One region of the Aliisedimentitalea scapharcae genome, then DNA from elsewhere that is predicted to be linked to it. Evidence: riboswitches for the same ligand, from Rfam matches in the RefSeq annotation. Region 1 holds a riboswitch; each other region holds the start of a gene.
What was found. Region 1 has a riboswitch for cobalamin ahead of QEZ52_RS18185 (CbtB domain-containing protein). Riboswitches for the same ligand answer to the same signal wherever they lie in the genome.
Positions count from the first base shown of each region.

Region 1 (6,010 bases):
CTTTTGCCTGAAGGGGCGGATCGCGGCCCTGTGCTGAGACTGGGCAGCCCCGGGGGGCTCCCGCCCGGTCCAGACGCATCAGAGATGCGCCAGGACCCGTTGGGCCAGGCACCGCCTGACCCGGTAAACCGGCCCAGGCGGTGCCTGATCGCGCGCGACAGACGGCAGCACGGGGCGGCAACGTTGCGGAGTGATCAGTTCTCGATTGTCAGCGTCTGGCTCAAAGGTGTGGCACCCACGGCAAGCATCTTGTGATCATTGCTGTTCAGGGTCACTTTGACCTCGACCTGGCCTTTGGGCAGGGCAGACAGATGCAGCCAATCTGCGTAATAGCGGCCCAGTTTGACGCCATTTATGTAAACGTGGGCATGCCCTTCGCCCTCTACATGTGCGGTCGAGGCGTTTTCAGGTGCAAAGCGGAAATTTTCTGTCTGGATGTTGAGATTCCAGCCAGCGGCAGGATCCTTGTGCACGGCGAGCGTCAGCGTTGGTGCCGCGCCGTCGTCCGCGACAGACACCATTTCGTCGTGGTTGTGGCCGGATCCGTGCCCAGATCCGTTCCCAGAGGTCGCGTCGGCATGTTGTGCTGTTGAGCCGCCGTGCTGGCCGGGGTCGCCATGGTCGTGGCCGTCAAAAGTGATCCCATTTCCGGCGGCAATGGTGAAGCCGATGCCGCCACCAAAAACGAGGCCGATCAGCAGGAGAGGAATGGAGCGATCCATGGTATTTGGTCCTTGGGGTCCGAAAAAATGAGACGAGCGCCCCCAAAGAGTGGCGACGCTCGCAGAGCGATAGGGACCGGCGGTCAAATCCGCGATTTAGGCGGCCTGACCATTGGCCGAGCCTGTGCCTTCGCGTTGCCAGAAGTATCCGGCCAGACATCCGAGCAGAACCCAGGCAACCATGCCAACGCCAAAGGCGCGTGCGGCAAAATGGGCCCCGATTTCCGTTGGGACAGGACCGGTAAACACCGCAGGCTCCGGTGCGCCGATCACATGCGGTGCCAGCAACAGGATCGCAGCAGCCCCCCAGGCGGTCCAGGATTTGCCAAAGGCAATCAACCACATGGCCAGGGTCGCAGTCAGCACCGTGGCGAACCACCAGATCTGGCGGTCACCAACGTCGGCGGCGGCAACACCGGGAACTTCTGGGGCAAGCGAAAACCCGGGTGCGAAATGCACAGCGACAAAGCCCGCGACACCCCACATCAGACCTGTGCGCCCATTGATGGTGGCACCGCGCTCTTCGGCCTGGGACATCAGCGCCACCAGAACCATAGCATAGCCGGAGTAGACAAGCATGGTAAAGACCACGCTCAACCCGTCGCGCACGGCTTCAAAACCGCTCACGTCCTGATGCGCCGACACCGTTGATGACGACCCGAAATGAACCAGATCCCCCCCTTCGTACAGCTCGGCATGCAGCAGAACAGGCTGTACAAAATACAACTGCAGCAGGGCGGTTATCAGCCCTGCTGCAGCACCAGCGAACAACGCGCTGGTCAAAATCCGTGTGAACATCAGCTTAGTGGCAGGGGAAGCCGGTCGCGTGACGCACGTCATGGGCTGCATCGTGCAGGGTCGACGCCTGAACGTGGCCGGTGATCGACACGATGGCCAAACCGATCAGAGCTGCAAAAACAGCAATGCCAAAACCGGCTTTGCTGTGGGACTGGGAAACGGTGGTCGCTTGCGCGTTCATTTTGTCTTCTCCTTGCCGTCGCACCCGACGGTGTTGTACGTTCGTTACCCGGCAGGTCTCCTGGCTCGCGGATCATGGCGCTTTGCCCGCCTTCCCCGATCCAAAAGGATCAAGTGGCAATTGGACAGGCGCTCACCGCTTACAGTCGCGGGGGCGGCTCCGGAATGACAGCGTTGCGGCCGTGACACCGGATTCCCTTTGGCAGCCGAAATCCGGCGCCGGATCATTCAGTGTTAGCGTATCCTCTTGTCCCTTGCAAAGTCCAATTGCGAAGACTCCGGGTCGGGAAGCGACCAAGCGGTTGTTGGCCGTGCCGCAAAGCCAATTCCGCAGGATGTTTTGCGACGTGGAGCGGGTTTTGCGGCGGGCGAGGGCGGGCGATTCTGCCCCCGCGGGCAAGAAACCCGCCGGTCAATCCGCGAACAAATGGTCGGTTTGGGCCAGGCGCAGGGCCTGATCGGGCGGGATGGTCAGGAAGTCCTGGAATTTGCCCGCATTCTCTTCCGGGCTGTCGGACTGGTGAACCCGATAATGGCGGGCAAAGCCGGCATCGCGGATGCGATCGGCCTCGTGCACGATGTCATTGCGGATTGTGGGAAGCAGCCGTTCCAGCGTGGCCTGCGGCGTGCGTTCGCCTGCCAACCCCACACGGTGCGCATGCCCGATCAGATATTCATCGGTGAATTCACATTCCACGTGCAGCATCCGGGTGACGGAGCGGTCCGAAAAGAAGTCGTGCAGCAAGTCCAGATTGGACGGGTCCATGCAGACCAGCAACCGATCAGTTTCATAATATTCAAATAACATGCGCATCAGGGCGCGCCGATGCCGGGTCCGTTTTTCCAGCGACGACTGGATACCCCCAAGATCGGGGAGAGGGGTGCCTTCTTCGTTGAACAGGTATTCAATGCAGGGAATGTTGGTCACATGACGGATTTGTTCCAGGATCCGTTTGGAGACATGCCATTTCTTGCACACGACGATCAGGAGTTCGCGTTCACGCCCAAGCGTGCTTTCCGTTTCCCAGAACCGCATGGCAAACCGGCGTCCGATCCGCCCCTTGCCGGACAGGAATTTATACAGGCTGCGGCCTTCGTTCGAAATCTGGAAATCGACATCATGCGCCGCATACAGTCGCCCGAGTCGGGCCTTGAGCTCGACCGCTTCGGGGCTGATCTTGCGCGCGAACAGGAAATCCTGGCTGAGCAGCAAGTCATAGTGATCATTATGGAAATTCACCGGCATTCCATAGTCGGTGAACATCAGGAACGTCAGTGTGCGCGCCTGGACTTCGGTTTCTGGTACCAGATGGCGTACAAGCGTCTGAAAAAACGTCTCATCCGGAATCCAGGTTGTGCGAAAGAAACGCATGACGTCTTTTCTGGTGCGGGTGAATTCGAGAATCCATTCGACCGTGCGCCGACGCAGGCACCACCATTGGGATCCGATTTGCACCTGGATATCATGCGGGATCTCGCGCGAAACACCCAATCGTTTTTGCAGATTGAATGCGGCATAGAACAGTTTCTTGTGCGTGCGTTCATTGAAGTAATGGCGATAGGTCAGCCGTTCTTCCTTGATCCCGGTCTTTATCCAGTCGCTTTCGAAAAAATCGAAACTCTCGATAAAGTCGTAATCGTTGCTGTCCAGAAAATGATGCGCATATTCTGCGGTCTTGATTGCCATGCAATCGCCGGACAACATGTAGAAATGGGTCGCACGGGGGAATTCCTCGACGGCCGCCTCTACGGCATAAAGCGTCGCTTGAACCAGGGACCATGCCCCCCAGCCGCATTTGATCCGCTTGCGGGAAAAGGTGACATTGGGGTTGTCTGCCAGAGCCTCGCGGATCAGCTTGTAAGCTTCGGGTTTGGCACGGGCATCGAAGTGAATTGCCATGTAGTCACCGGCCGCCGTCAGGCGTTCGGCTTGCTTCACAATGGCCTCAGGGTCCTTGTGGCAAAGCAGGATATAGGCGATTTTTGCCATCTCGGAAACGAAGCACTCCGGTTTCTTGTCATTGTTTACCTTGATAAAGGTTGAGAGTGATTGAATAAACAAGATAATTTGTCAGACAAACAAGCAACCCAATTGACCCTACGTTATGGGGCAGGGGCATCAGAGGAGAGCACGCATATGGGATTTCCCGGGACCTGGATGACCGAAAGCGAAAGTGTTGTGTATCGGGTGGTGCCCAAATGTGCCTGTTCCACCATTGGTCAAATCCTGCATTATTCGGATCATGGTGTCTTTTTTGATGGCGATATTCATGATGCCAAGACCGGGCTTCACAAATGGGCGCTGGAAGGCAGCCAGGGGCCGATCACCCGCAACGTACAGGGGCACCGGTCCTATGCGTTCACCTGTGTGCGCAACCCCTATACCCGGATCCTGAGTTCGTTTTTCGACAAGATCTGTGGCATTCAACGCAACGGCAAACGGTACCGTGGCAATCTGGTGCCCAAGCTGATTTATGATTACGGGATCGAGGTTGGCGGCGACGACGGCAAGCAGGAGTTCGACCAGATCAAGAGCTTTCGCCGGTTTCTGTTGTTTGTTCGCGACAGCATTCGGTTTCGCCGGCCGATGGAGCCTGATATTCACTGGTCGGCCATGTCAGGGCATGTCTCGACCTTTATCTGGAACGGCGGAACCTATGACAAGATCATTTGGACCGAACAGTTCAATGAAGGCATGCAGGAGGTTCTGGATTCGATCGAAACCCAACATCCGGTCGATCTGGGAGATATTCCGCGGTTCAACGAAAGCGAGGGGCATGGGCCCAAGCGGTTGCACCCGGTCGAAGATTATTTCGACGATCTGTCAATGCATCTGGTTTATGAGATCTTCAAACGGGACTTTGAACTTTTCAAATATGATGTCGAGAATCCTGGCAACAAGATGCCGATAGGAGAAATCGATTTGAACGAAGTGCATGCAAAGCTCGGCGATTGATGCCGCGGTGCCAAAGTTTTGCTAAAACTTTGGCCAAAACTTTTCCCGAAAAGTTTTTGGCCCGGCGGCTCCGGCCCGCTGGAAAACGGGCCGGAGTGCGTGCGTCACACTTGGCGTACAGCGCCTTTGGCGGCGCTGGTGGCCAGTTTGGCATAGGCCTTTAGCGCGGTAGACACTTTGCGTTTGCGTGGTTCGGCAGGTACCCACCCTTTGGCGTCCTGTGCGCTCCGGCGGGTGGCCAGCGTTTCATCGTCAACGGCCAGGTGAATTGTCCGGTTCGGAATGTCGATTTCGATGACATCGCCCTGCTCGACGAGCCCGATTGTACCGCCTTCGGCCGCTTCGGGAGACACATGGCCAATCGACAGCCCCGATGTGCCACCTGAGAACCGTCCGTCGGTCAACAGGGCACAGGCTTTGCCCAGGCCTTTGGATTTCAGGTAGCTGGTTGGATACAGCATTTCCTGCATGCCGGGACCGCCGCGGGGGCCTTCATAGCGGATGACCACCACGGCGCCTTCCTTGACCTTGCCAGTGAGGATATCGCTGACAGCGGCGTCCTGACTTTCGCAGACATGCGCCGTGCCGGTAAATTTCAGAATGCTGTCATCCACGCCAGCCGTTTTCACGATGCACCCGTCCAAAGCGATATTGCCGAACAGTACCGCGAGGCCGCCGTCCTGGCTGAACGCGTGTTCCTTGGTTCGGATAATCCCGGTTTCGCGATCGGTGTCCAATTCCTTGAACCTGTTGGATTGGCTGAACGCCTGGGTGGTGCGCACGCCGCCGGGTGCTGCCTTGAACAGGCTTTCGGCTTCGGGGTTGTTGGCGACCTTGATGTCCCATTTGGCAATCGCTTCGGCCATCGAGCTGGTGTGAACCGTGGGCACATCTCCATGCAACAGGCCAGCGCGGGACAATTCGCCCAGGATCGAAAAGATGCCGCCCGCCCGGTGCACGTCTTCCATATGGACGTTGGCGGTATTGGGGGCGACCTTGCACAGGCAGGGGACCTGGCGGCTCAGTCGGTCCATGTCGGTCATGGTGAAATCAATTTCGCCTTCATGGGCGATGGCCAAAAGGTGCAGAACCGTATTGGTGGATCCGCCCATGGCGATGTCCAGGCTCATGGCGTTTTCAAAGGCTTCGAATGTCGCGATCTCGCGCGGCAGCAGGCCTTTTTCTTCGCCCACATAATGGCGTTTGGTGATCTCGACGATCTTGCGACCGGCTTCCAGGAACAGATGCTTGCGATCGGAATGCGTCGCCAGGGTCGAGCCATTGCCGGGCAGCGCCAGACCCAGCGCCTCGGCCAGGCAGTTCATCGAGTTTGCAGTGAACATGCCCGAGCACG
Region 1 covers NZ_CP123584.1:3,910,738-3,916,747, reverse strand. The annotation lists gene QEZ52_RS18200 (DUF1636 family protein) at 1-37, shown strand, start outside; gene QEZ52_RS18195 (hypothetical protein) at 195-722, opposite strand; gene QEZ52_RS18190 (CbtA family protein) at 819-1,520, opposite strand; gene QEZ52_RS18185 (CbtB domain-containing protein) at 1,525-1,701, opposite strand; cobalamin riboswitch at 1,734-1,939, opposite strand; gene QEZ52_RS18180 (DUF5928 domain-containing protein) at 2,113-3,690, opposite strand; gene QEZ52_RS18175 (sulfotransferase family protein) at 3,838-4,656, shown strand; gene ilvD (dihydroxy-acid dehydratase) at 4,761-6,010, opposite strand, start outside.

Region 2 (6,010 bases), 2.0 Mb from region 1:
ACTGGCCAGCTCAACGTGTCGCGCATCAGCGCCTGACCCAGATCTGAGGGCGCAGCGACCGCATAGCTATGTGTGGCCAGATCCGTCAGAATTTCGGTGCAGGAGGCCAGCGCGTCCATTCCCACGGCATGAGCCAACTGGTGTGCCTTACCGGGATAGGTGGACAGGATGATGCCGAGGCGTTTGTCCGCGTTGGACAGGGTGGCCAGTTTGCGCCAGCCATCAACACGATCCACCACGGCGCGAATGCGATCGGCATCGGCGCGGTGGGCAAAGCGCGAGTATTGCAGATCGAGGTCCTGGCGTCCGGGGGCCTTGAAGCTGGCAACCCCGGCAAAGATCCGACCGTCGACTTCGGGCAGCACCACATGCATCGCCAGATCGGCAGGGGACAATCCGCGTTCGGCTTCGGCCCAATCCTTGCGCCGGGCGGTTGACAGGGCGACCTGAAACACAGGGCAGCCGACAACCGACAAGGGGGACCCAGATCCATCCGCCGCTTGGGCTGAAAAGGCTGTGGCGTTGATGATCGCAACCGGGTCCAGCGTGGGCAATGTCTCGCGCAACCATCCCGCAGCAGCAGGGGCTTTGAGCGAGGCGGCAAAGACGCCAAAGGCGGCATAGCCACGGTTGCGGAACTCGGCGATCAACGCATCCACCGGTTCGGTATCGGCAGAAGTTAGATAGGAGCGGTAAAAACTGACCAGAACCAACGGTTTGCCGTCCGGATCAACGTCCGGCACGACGCCCCGATCCGGATCATAAAACCCGAACTGCGGCATGGATTTGAGCCCCAGTACCGGCCCGGCATAGAGACCAGCAGCCAGCGCCAACTGGGCCAGCGCCGCCTGTGCTGCCACAGCGCCACCTGCATCGCACAACGCCTGCAATCGGCGTAATGTGGAAACGGGCAGGGTGGACAGTTCGTCCAGGCGTGCATCTTCGCGCCCGTCCGCAGGCAGGATGGCCAGGGCAATGCCCTTGCGCCGTGCCAAATCCTGAAGCGTGGCCAGACCATAGGACCAATAGCTTTCGCCGCCGATCAGACGCACCAGAATGCCCTTGGCCCCCTCCAGCGTCTGTTCGGCATAAACATCCACCGACAGCGGATGTTTCAGTGCTACCAGGTTGGCCAATCGGCACGTGGGCAGTTTGCCATTCGCGCGATGCCAGCCCGCCGCAAAAGCACCCAGGTCACTGTCCGAGAACGACAACACCACCAGGTCCGCAGGGTTTTGCCCCAGATCCTGTGGGGTGTCGGTCTGGTCCAACCCATGGCTTTCGCGAAAGACGACATGCATCGTGCGTCAGGCTCCCAATTCGGCGCGGATCGCCGTTTCGTTGATGTCGTCATGCTCGGCGATCACAACCAATTGGGTCTTGCGGGGCTGACTGCCCCAGGGCTGATCGAACTGGGCCCGAACCCGTTCGCCAACGGCCTGAACCAGCATGCGCATCGGCTTGCCGGTAACAGCGACGTACCCTTTGACCCGCAGGATGTTGCGTTCGCGCGCAAGACGGATGATTGCATCCTGCAACACTTGGGGGTCATCTACTTCGCCCATTTCGACCACTATGGATTCGAAATCGTCATGTTCGTGGTCATGATGGCCATCATGATGGCTGGGGCGGGCGTCCAAATCGTCTTCGGCGGCGGCGTTCAGACCCAGAATCACACGCGGGTCAATCACGCCTTCGCTCATTGGCAGCACCGGCAGCTTGCGCGGGGTTTCCGCATCAATCACGGCGCGTGCCTTGGCAATACCCTCTTCGCCAGCCAGATCCGCCTTGGAGAGCAGTACGATGTCAGCGCAGGAAATCTGATCCTCGAACACCTCGGACAGGGGCGTTTCGTGATCCAGCGACTCATCAGCTTCGCGCTGGGCCTGAACCGCGTCCAAATCCGGAGCGAACTGGCCTTTGGCGACAGCTTCGGCATCGGCCAGAGCAATCACCCCGTCCACGGTGATGCGCGATCGGATCGCGGGCCAATCAAACGCCTTGAGCAACGGTTTGGGCAGAGCCAGACCGGATGTTTCGATCAAGATATGTTCAGGCTGCTCCGGCAGGGCCATCAGCTGTTCGATGGTGGGAATGAAATCATCGGCGACGGTGCAACAAATACAGCCGTTGGCCAGTTCGACAATGCTGTTTTCCGGGCAGTTCTCATCGGCGCAGGATTTCAGGATGTCACCATCCACACCGGCGGTGCCAAATTCATTGACCAGCACGGCCAGACGCTTGCCCTGAGGGTTTTGCATCAGATGCCGGATCAGCGTGGTTTTGCCAGCGCCAAGAAAACCGGTGATGACGGTGACGGGGATCTTGTTGAGGTCGGACATGACTTACTCCTCTGTCGGCATTTCAGCCGGGGGGATACGTGCGATGGATTGTTTGCGAAAGACAACGGGGCGTTCGCGCCAGGGCACCAGCCCGTTGTCGGTATTGGAATAGGCGGTGACGCCGGCAATGATGTCTTCGGCGTGTTGCGCCGGGTCCATATCGCCGTACACATAGGACCAGCGCGCCGGCCCTCCGGTCAGCGCCATGGAACAGCCCCGGGTACAGGCCGACAGGCATTCCACCGGGCGCAAGCGGATATTGTCCGGCAGGTCGAAGGCCTGCAAGGCTTCGTACATTTCGGTGCCCGGGCGTTTGGCTTCCGGGTCGCTCATCTCTCCACGACGGCAGGTCGTGCAGATCGTCAGTGTTACCTGGCCCTTTTCAGCCATCATGGCAGACCTCTTTCGCGCGTTTCGACGACAAGGGAGAGATGGCCAGCAAGGGCGCCATGAGCGGCATGCCCAACAGCCGGACGCGAAACACCCCGTTCGCCCGTTACAGTTCCAGCGCTGGCAGGTCTCCCGGCTTGCGGATTTCGAGAAACCCACGTGGGGCTCTCTGCGGCTGGCCTGCCTTCCCAACCTTGCGGTCAGTGGCCAGGCAACCTCTCCGGTCACGGTCGCGGGGGCGGCTGCGCTTCGGCTTTGGACATTTACATGTCGCGCAGCCTATCGCATTCCCTCTTCGCCTGTCCTAGAACAGGCACCAGCCTTGCCCCCTTGCGGCAAAGGCCTGCCCCTTGTCAAGAGAAGGATGTCCCCCGTGACCGACACGCCAGAAACACCAAGTGATGACGATGCCCGCCACGCGGCGAAAATGGCCAAGAAAAAAGCCGCCCGCGACAGGATGATGGCCACCAAAGACGGTGAAAAAGGGCTGATCATCGTGCATACCGGCCCGGGCAAGGGCAAATCCAGCTCTGGATTTGGCATGATCATGCGCTGCATCGCCCATGAAATGCCCTCGGCTGTGGTGCAATTCATCAAAGGTGGTTGGCAGACCGGGGAGCGCACCCTGATCGAAACGCATTTTTCCGATCTGTGCCAATTCTATGCCATGGGCGAAGGGTTCACTTGGGAAACCCAAGACAAGTCCCGCGATATTGCCGCCGCGCAACGGGGCTGGGAAAAAGCCAAGGAAATGATTCGTAACCCCGAGATACAGATGGTGTTGCTGGACGAAATCAATATCGCGCTGCGCTATGAGTATCTGGATATCAACGAAGTGGTGGAATTTCTGGCCACTGAAAAGCCCGAGATGACCCATGTGGTGTTGACCGGTCGCAATGCCAAGGAAGAGCTGATCCAAATCGCGGATCTGGTCACTGAAATGGCGCTGGTCAAACATCCCTTCCGGGCGGGTGTGAAGGCGCAAAAGGGCGTGGAATTCTGATCTTTGGGTGAGGTCTGATCGGCGGTTCCTTCGGCGCGTCGATCTGGGCAGATCGCGCCGTCGTTTCCTTGACGCTCAGTGTCAGGGCCGACAGGCGGGTGATGTTTCCCACTGAACTGCTCTGCCATAGCTTTGGCAAAGCAGAGGGTTTGTGCCGCTCCCGGTGTGTGGGCCACCGGACTGAAAGTTCTCGGGGGGGGCAGTCTCAGGGCGCTTGTTGCATGTCTGAGCCATTCATCAACGCGGTCGGCGGGGTGTTTCCGATTGCGCTGTGGGGGCGACCTTCGCTGTCGTCGCTACACCACTCCTGGGTTTTGAACCTGCATCGTCCAGGCTCGGGACCCGGTGTGTGCTCAGGTCTTTCGCTCGGAACTTTCTGGTAAACCCTGCGATTGCGGCATTCGTCAGGGTCACACGGACAATGGCGTGACGTGGCTCATTCCAAGGGCAGATCAGCGACCCGGTGTGTCACCCTGGTGATCGCCTCATCCGACATCTTCAAGTGTTTTATCTCGGGCGGCATCTGGTCGGAATATTTTTTGCACCAGTTGTGGAGTGTCACCTCGGCAATTCCGCTCGGTGGCACCGCTCGGCATTGCGCGCGCCATCAGCGTGCAATCCTCCACCTGCTTGGGCAAAAACGTCATCTGTGCATGTGTGACCCTGCCCGGTTGTTGCACCTCTCTGTCTGCCGCGCTCGGAAAAGGCACTGGAAAACTCCAACGTTAGACCGCCCAGTAGTCAGCTATTCAGGTCAGGGCCAGGACCCCCGCACCGATGACCGGTCCGCGCGTCCGCTCGAAGCCGGGCACAGGGCTCCTGCTTCTTTTTGGTTGAAAATACCTGGTCGCTGCCCGTGACAGACAAAGCGACGCCAGTGGTCCGACCGACGTGTTCGATGCCGGCGGTGTGCTCCCGCCCGGAGCTCAGCGCATCGCAGATGCGCCTCCTCCCGTTGGGCCAGGCATCGCGCGGGCAAGCCCACCCGATGCCCGCCGTCCGTCGAGCGCCCGGTTTGTGTGACCTATACTTTGCGACTGGTGCAACTGGCAGCGATGAAGGCGTCGATCTCAGAGACCTGCTGTGGAGAGACCCGCAGCCCCAGCTTGCTACGCCGCCACAAGAAGTCTTCGGCCGTGCGCACCCATTCCTGATCCATGGCCCATTCGAGTTCCCGGGCCGTGATCGTGGCCCCAAAGGACTGTCCCAGATCGCTTTCGGATTTGGCATCGCCCAGAACGATCCGGGCTTCGGTTCCATAGGCCCGGATGAGTCGGCGCGCCCAATAGGGGGTTAGAAACGGATAGCTCTGCTCAAGCGCCTGCACCTGCGCCCCAAACTCGTCCACGCCAAAATCGCCACCTGGCATTGCCACGCCTGCCGTCCAGTTCGACGCGAGATCCGGAAATACCGCCTGGGCCTGTGCCATCGCGGCTTCGGCCAGTTTGCGATAGGTTGTGATCTTGCCTCCGAATACGGTCAGCAAAGGCGCGGCGGCCTGATCCAGATTGAGCACATACTCCCGGGTCGCGGCGGTCGCAGAACTGGCACCGTCGTCATACAGGGGGCGTACCCCTGAATAGGTCCACGTGATGTCATCCCGGCTGATGGGGTGTTCAAAGTACTCTGACGCAAATTTCACCAGATACTCCTGTTCGGCCTCGCTGCAGGTTGGGGCCGTGTCGGGGGAATCATGATCGGCATCGGTGGTTCCAATCAATGTGAAATCTTCTTCATAGGGGATCGCAAAGATGATCCGCCCGTCCGTGCCCTGAAAAAAATAGCACCGGTCATGATCAAACAGCCTGTGGGTCACAATATGGCTGCCGCGCACCAGCCGTACGGTTTCACGGCTTTTGATCCCCAACGGATCCTTCAGGACATCCGCAACCCAGGGGCCGGTGGCATTGACCAGCATGCGGGCGCGGTGCGTCTGGATGGTGCCGGTGGTTTGGTTCTGGACTTTGATCACCCAGAGATCCTGCTCCCGGCTGGCGGACACCACCTTGGACCGTGTCAGAATGTCGGCCCCGCGGGCCTGTGCGTCCCGCGCGTTCAACACGACCAGGCGGGCGTCCTCGACCCAGCAATCAGAATATTCAAAAGCCGTGCTGAATTCGGGTTTCAACACCTGCCCGGCAGGGTCTTGCGTCAGGTCGATCTTGCGGGTGCCTGGCAAGATGCCGCGCTTACCCAGGTGATCATACAGAAAGAGACCCAATCGGATCAACCAGGCCGGTCTGCGCCCCTTCATCCAGGGCATGACCCACGTCAA
Region 2 covers NZ_CP123584.1:1,492,826-1,498,835, forward strand. The annotation lists gene cobN (cobaltochelatase subunit CobN) at 1-1,301, opposite strand, end outside; gene cobW (cobalamin biosynthesis protein CobW) at 1,308-2,342, opposite strand; gene QEZ52_RS07020 (DUF1636 family protein) at 2,346-2,735, opposite strand; cobalamin riboswitch at 2,837-3,068, opposite strand; gene cobO (cob(I)yrinic acid a,c-diamide adenosyltransferase) at 3,097-3,735, shown strand; gene glpD (glycerol-3-phosphate dehydrogenase) at 4,760-6,010, opposite strand, start outside.
Region 2: another riboswitch for cobalamin. It lies ahead of QEZ52_RS07020 (DUF1636 family protein); the one in region 1 lies ahead of QEZ52_RS18185 (CbtB domain-containing protein).

Region 3 (6,010 bases), 1.4 Mb from region 1:
TGATCAACCAACGCCCAATCGGACATCGTCGCATCCGAATCTCGCGGGTGCCGCGTAGCCGAAGCCCCAAAATCCGAGTAATCATATGTCAGACAGGCCATATTGCGGTCCGTAACCAACCAACGGGCAAAATGTCGATAAAAGCCATGCGGTGCGCCGGTCGCCGGGTTCAGGACAACGGCGGCAACAGGATCGCCCTTGGGGCGGAACAAGGTGCCGTGCAGGCGTTTTGAACCGGCATCAAAACTGACATCTTGTTCCGTGACATCAGGTTGCAAATCTCGCATCTTCCACCCCGCTTTCGAACTAGACCGTTTGGTCTATTCACTCTCTGGACCAATCGGTCCAGTTCTGTCAAGCTGGCACCATGACTGACGTTACGCCGCCAAAACCGCTATCGACCAAGGATCGCCTGATCCGAGCTGCGGCCAATCTGTTCCGCAACAGGGGCTATCATGGCGTTGGATTGAATGAATTGCTGGTCGAAGCAAAGGCACCCAAAGGATCGCTGTATCACCACTTTCCCAACGGCAAGGCCGACTTAGCGTTGGCATCGGCCACCTGGGCATCCGACCAGATGTTGCGGTTGATCGCCAGCAGTTTTGACCCTGCGGATACATTTGCAGCGGGGGCCACGACTCTGTGTCACAAGCTCGCCAAATTGTTTGATAGCGCCGGAAAGTGGAGCGGTTGCCCGGTCTCTGCAACCCTGTTCGAAGGGCCGGAAAACGAAGATTTTCACACCCACGCAGCACATCTGTTTCAGGGCTGGATTACCGAGGTCGAACAACACGCCCTGCGTCTGGGACAATCCCCCGAACAGGCGCACCGATCAGCCGAGAACCTGTATTTGCTGATGCAGGGTGGCTGGCAATTGGCACGGGTCCAACGCGATTCGGATATCCTGCGCCGCCTCCCAGACCAGATGTGCCACTTCGAATCCGCTTGACGCTGCGGGGTCGCAGGCATTAGCGATGAACCCGATGGTTCCCGCGTTGCTCACGTGGCCGGGATGAAAAGGGAATGTGGTGCGGCCCCGAAAAGGGCCCAGTCCACGACTGCCCCCGCAACTGTAGGCGGCGAGCGACCCCGAATGATCACCACTGCGCCAGATCCGGCGTGGGAAGGATCGGGGAAGTTTTGACCCGCAAGTCAGGAGACCTGCCATCGGAACTGAAACTTGTACCTGGACGGGGTGTCTGGGCAGGGTTCGATGATGGCACAACGCGCCAATACCACATCGCAACACCTGTCAGGTCCACCCGTTCAACTGCGCGGAGGGCGCTATGATCTGGACTGACAAAACGTATTCTTATGCTGCAACCTTGTGCCAGCACACCGGACGCCCTTGTCCGGCAGCTGCGCGGATCGTCAAACGACTGACCCAGGCGGTACATCGCGCCGGAGCAGCCACATCGCCTGATTTTGAAATCGACGGATCTGCGGATGTCCAGGGCTGCGATCGTGTCTGTACGGCGCGTTTTGTGGCGACACAGGACCAGATCCGGTTGTTTTGCGGGGTCTCGGGCGATACCGCGAACGCCACGCTTGATCGCATTGCCGATGCATTGTTTGACATGACCGGTGCGATGGCCTCCCCCGGTGCGGCGCATACACCCTGCGCCATGCTTCAGGCGCGAACCCGACCGGCTCAACCCGCAACGCCCGCTCTCTCGGTGGCGGTTCCCTGACGCCTGTCAGGTCGGAGCGTGGGGCAACCTGCGCTCCCCATACGCCCAATTCATTTGCTCGGTGGTTTCCACCGCACACGGGCGCACTGCGCGCAGCCGGGCCAGTGCATGGGCCGGGACCTCTCCCGATTCAATCATCAACCGCAGCGCAACCATGCCGGACCGGCCACACCCACCCTTGCAATGCACCAGCACGCGCCCCCCACCGACCAGCGCCTTGCGGGCCATATGGCTGATCTCGGGCCAGCGGGCCAGAAAACCGGGGCCCGGCGCACCGAAATCTTCGACCGGAAGATGCGCCCAGCGGCTGGCTGCACGCTGCACGTCCTGCCCCAGGGCCGACGCCCCGACCGCCTCCATTTCCGTATAAGTGGTCATTGAAATCACCAGGCCCGGTCTCCATTCACGAATATGGTTCATATCGGTCTGGTAACACCCCGAAGCCCCTGGCAGCTGGGTGATCGCAAGAATCCCATCTGCGACCGAAATCGCATGGATGACCAGCCCTGTGTGGCCAGCATCCGGGGAACCGTCTTGACTGTCCTGTGCCTGCATGTGTCGCCTCAAGCCTGCTATCGCCTCCTTGGGAGCCAATAGTGCAGCAGCTTTGCGAGATCCCAAAGAGAAATCGGCAGACCGGGCATTTGGCCCCTATGACCGGTGGACGTCACGGGCCTACCGCCGTACCCTGAGCGGCGACCCTGACCTCACGAATCCCGGCGCGAGCATTGCATGACTGATCACACCGCCAGCCAGTACCAAGTGCTGGCCCGCAAATACCGCCCTGAAACCTTTGCCGACCTGGTCGGACAAAGCGCGATGGTGCGCACACTCAAGAATGCCTTTGCTGCGGACCGGATTGCCCAGGCATTCATCATGACCGGGATCCGGGGCACCGGCAAAACCACGACAGCACGGATCATCGCCAAGGGAATGAACTGTATCGGTCCCGATGGGACCGGCGGCCCGACAACCGAACCCTGCGGACAATGCGAACATTGCACGGCGATCATGGAAGGACGCCATGTCGACGTCATGGAAATGGACGCTGCCAGCCGCACCGGTGTGGGCGACATCCGTGAGATCATCGACTCGGTGCGGTATCGCGCGGCCTCGGCTCGCTACAAAATCTATATTATCGACGAAGTTCACATGCTGTCGACCAGTGCGTTCAACGCGCTGCTCAAGACGCTGGAAGAGCCCCCTGCGCATGTGAAGTTCATCTTTGCCACCACCGAAATCCGCAAAGTCCCCGTCACGGTGCTCTCGCGGTGTCAGCGGTTCGACCTGCGTCGCATCGAACCCGAAGACATGATCGCCCTGATGCGCAAGATAGCCGCCGCAGAAAACGCCGAGATCGCAGAAGATGCGTTGGCGTTGATCACGCGGGCCGCCGAAGGTTCGGCCCGAGACGCGACATCGCTTCTGGATCAGGCCATTTCACATGGAGCTGGCGAAACCTCTGCCGATCAGGTCCGGGCCATGCTGGGGCTGGCCGACCGGGGCCGGGTGTTGGACCTGATGGATATGATCCTACGCGGCGATGCTGCCGGGGCGCTTACTGAACTGGGGTCGCAATACGCCGAAGGGGCCGACCCGTTGGCAGTGCTGCGGGATCTGGCCGAAATCACCCATTGGGTGTCTGTGGTCAAAATCACCCCAGATGCCGCCGAAGATCCCACGATCTCTCCCGACGAACGCGCCCGGGGCGGCCAGATGGCCGAAGCTCTGCCCATGCGGGTTCTTACACGGATGTGGCAGATGCTGCTCAAGGCCCTAGAGGAAGTCGCCGCTGCGCCTAACGCCATGATGGCAGCTGAAATGGCAGTGATCCGCCTGACCCATGTGGCCGACCTGCCCAGCCCCGAAGAGCTGATCCGCCGACTGCAGGACACGCCTCCGCCCCCCCCGAATCCAGGTGGCGGCATGGCTGCACCTGGGGGCAATGGCGGATATTCCTCCCAGTCTGCTATGGGCAACCTGCCGGCCGGCGGACCCGCCGCAAGCAGTGTTACACCTGGTGCTTCCGGATCGGGCGCACCCATGGCGGAATTGGCGGGCGATCCGGCCTTGGCTCTGGCCCGCTATCCCACCTTCGAACATGTCATCGAATTGATCCGCAAACATCGAGATGGCGTATTGCTGGCCCAAGTCGAAAGCTATGTGCGTTTGGCCTCGTACCAGCCCGGCCGCGTAGAATTTCAACCTACCGAAGATGCCCCTGCTGATCTGTCACAAAGGCTCGGGGCACAGTTGCAACGATGGACTGGAAACCGCTGGGCTGTCATCGTGGTCAATCAGGGCGGTGGTGACACCATTCGCGAACGCGAAGACGCCGCCGAAAACGCATTGCGCGCAGAAGCTGAAGAACACCCGCTAGTGCAGGCCGTTCTGGTCAACTTCCCCAAGGCCCGGATCAAGGAAATTCGATCCGCACAGGACATTCTGGCTGAAGTCGAAGCCGAAGCCCTGCCCGAAGTCGAAGACGAATGGGACCCCTTCGAGGACGGGTAATCACGCCCGCGCGCCTCTGGATCAGCCCATTCTGGCCTTGCCTCGAATTTGGGCTTGGTCGAATCAACGTCCTGGCGAATAGTTCTCGAAAAGACAGGGTTCAGAATCATGCACACCACGCCGCTTCATCCCCGTTTCGGGTTGGTTTTTCATGACGTCAATCTATCAGACGTTACCGCCGACCACCTGTTTCCAGAAATTCGCCAGGCCTTCGAAACCCATTCGGCCCTGCTGTTTCGTGGGCAGGATCTGTCAGACGCGGAACACACGCGGTTGGGGCACCTGTTTGGCCCGCTGGAAAACCGCGAGTCGATGGCCTTGGGTACAGATGTGGCTTTTGAGGTCTCGGCGCTATCGAACCGCACGGCCAAAGGCTTGCGCGAAGCTGACGACCTACGATTGCTGGATTTGCAGGCCAACATGTTGTGGCACACCGACAGCACTTTTTTGCCGATCCCATCGCTGGTCAATATCATCACCGCCAAAGTCGTCCCGGACACCGGTGGAGAGACCGAAATCGCTTCGACACGGGTTGCTTGGGCCGAGATGCCCGAAGAATTGAAAGCGCAATTGCGGGACGCCGTGATCTGGCACCGCCTATCGCATTCCCGATCGCGCATCTCTGAAAAGCTGGCAACCCTGCCCCGCATGACACGTTGGCCTGACCGCCCTTGGCGTGCCGTATGGCCAAACCCGGTGACCGGCGAAGAAGCCCTGCTGATCGCGAGCCACGCCTTTGCCATCGAAGGCTGTGGACTGGCACAAGGGCAGGCGCTGATCGACAGGGCCATCGCCCATTGTACTCAGGCCGACTATGTTTACAGCCACAAATGGCAGGTCGGCGATGTCCTGATCTGGGACGAACGCGCGACGATGCATCGGGGCAGACCCTGGGATTACGCGCAGGAACGCAGCCTCAAAAGCCTTTGTTGCTCTGCCACGGACGCCGACGGTGTCCCATCTGTGCGAGTAGTCTAGCTGCGCTTGTATGCGGCCAAGTTGAGCGGCTCGAACCACTTTCACCCCTGCACAAAATCGGCTTTGTCTTCCTCGGATATCGAACGACCGACGGGAGTCCAGCGCCGCCCAGCTTTGCCAACGTTCTGCCTGAGGACGCGCAGAACACTTGTACATCAGGCCGCCTGCCCGTATCTAATCGGCAACCTAATTTTGACGGAGTGACCCAATGCTAAAAGGTCTCGGTGGACTTGGCGACATGGCCAAGATGATGAAATCGGCCCAGGAGCTGCAAACCAAAATGGCCCAGATGCAGGATGAACTGCATAATGTCATGGTTGTCGGCGAAAGCGGCGCGGGGTTGGTCAAAGCGACAGCCAGCGCCAAAGGCGAGCTCAAAGGTCTGGACATTGATCCTTCGATCTTCAACGGCGACGACAAGGAAGTTGTCGAAGACCTGATCCTGGCCGCAATCAAAGACGCACAGTCAAAAGCGGCAGACAAAGCACAGGAAGAAATGACACGCCTGACCGAAAGCATGGGACTGCCGAAGGACATCAAGCTTCCCTTCTGATCAAGGCTGACTTGTGCATTGGCAGGATTGAACGGCCCTGGCCCTGATGGGCCAGGCTGAAACCTGGAAGGCCAACCGCCCGTGTCTTCATGATTAGCGTTTTTGGCCAATGTCGATGTCCGCGTCGACCAATTGCGCGGGATTGCGATTGGATGACTTAGGGAGGGCCAAGCCTGCCACGCATGTTTCCCATTCAGAGGCAGGTGCAGATCGGTTTTTGGCGGTCCTTCTGGACCCAGGCCGGACCCAGGAAATCCCGGAAAACATTTGGGCA
Region 3 covers NZ_CP123584.1:863,635-869,644, reverse strand. The annotation lists gene QEZ52_RS04070 (alpha/beta fold hydrolase) at 1-287, opposite strand, end outside; gene QEZ52_RS04065 (TetR/AcrR family transcriptional regulator) at 368-949, shown strand; cobalamin riboswitch at 968-1,184, shown strand; gene QEZ52_RS04060 (hypothetical protein) at 1,287-1,691, shown strand; gene QEZ52_RS04055 (protein-tyrosine phosphatase family protein) at 1,698-2,246, opposite strand; gene QEZ52_RS04050 (DNA polymerase III subunit gamma/tau) at 2,424-4,205, shown strand; gene QEZ52_RS04045 (TauD/TfdA dioxygenase family protein) at 4,314-5,183, shown strand; gene QEZ52_RS04040 (YbaB/EbfC family nucleoid-associated protein) at 5,392-5,736, shown strand.
Region 3: another riboswitch for cobalamin. It lies ahead of QEZ52_RS04060 (hypothetical protein); the one in region 1 lies ahead of QEZ52_RS18185 (CbtB domain-containing protein).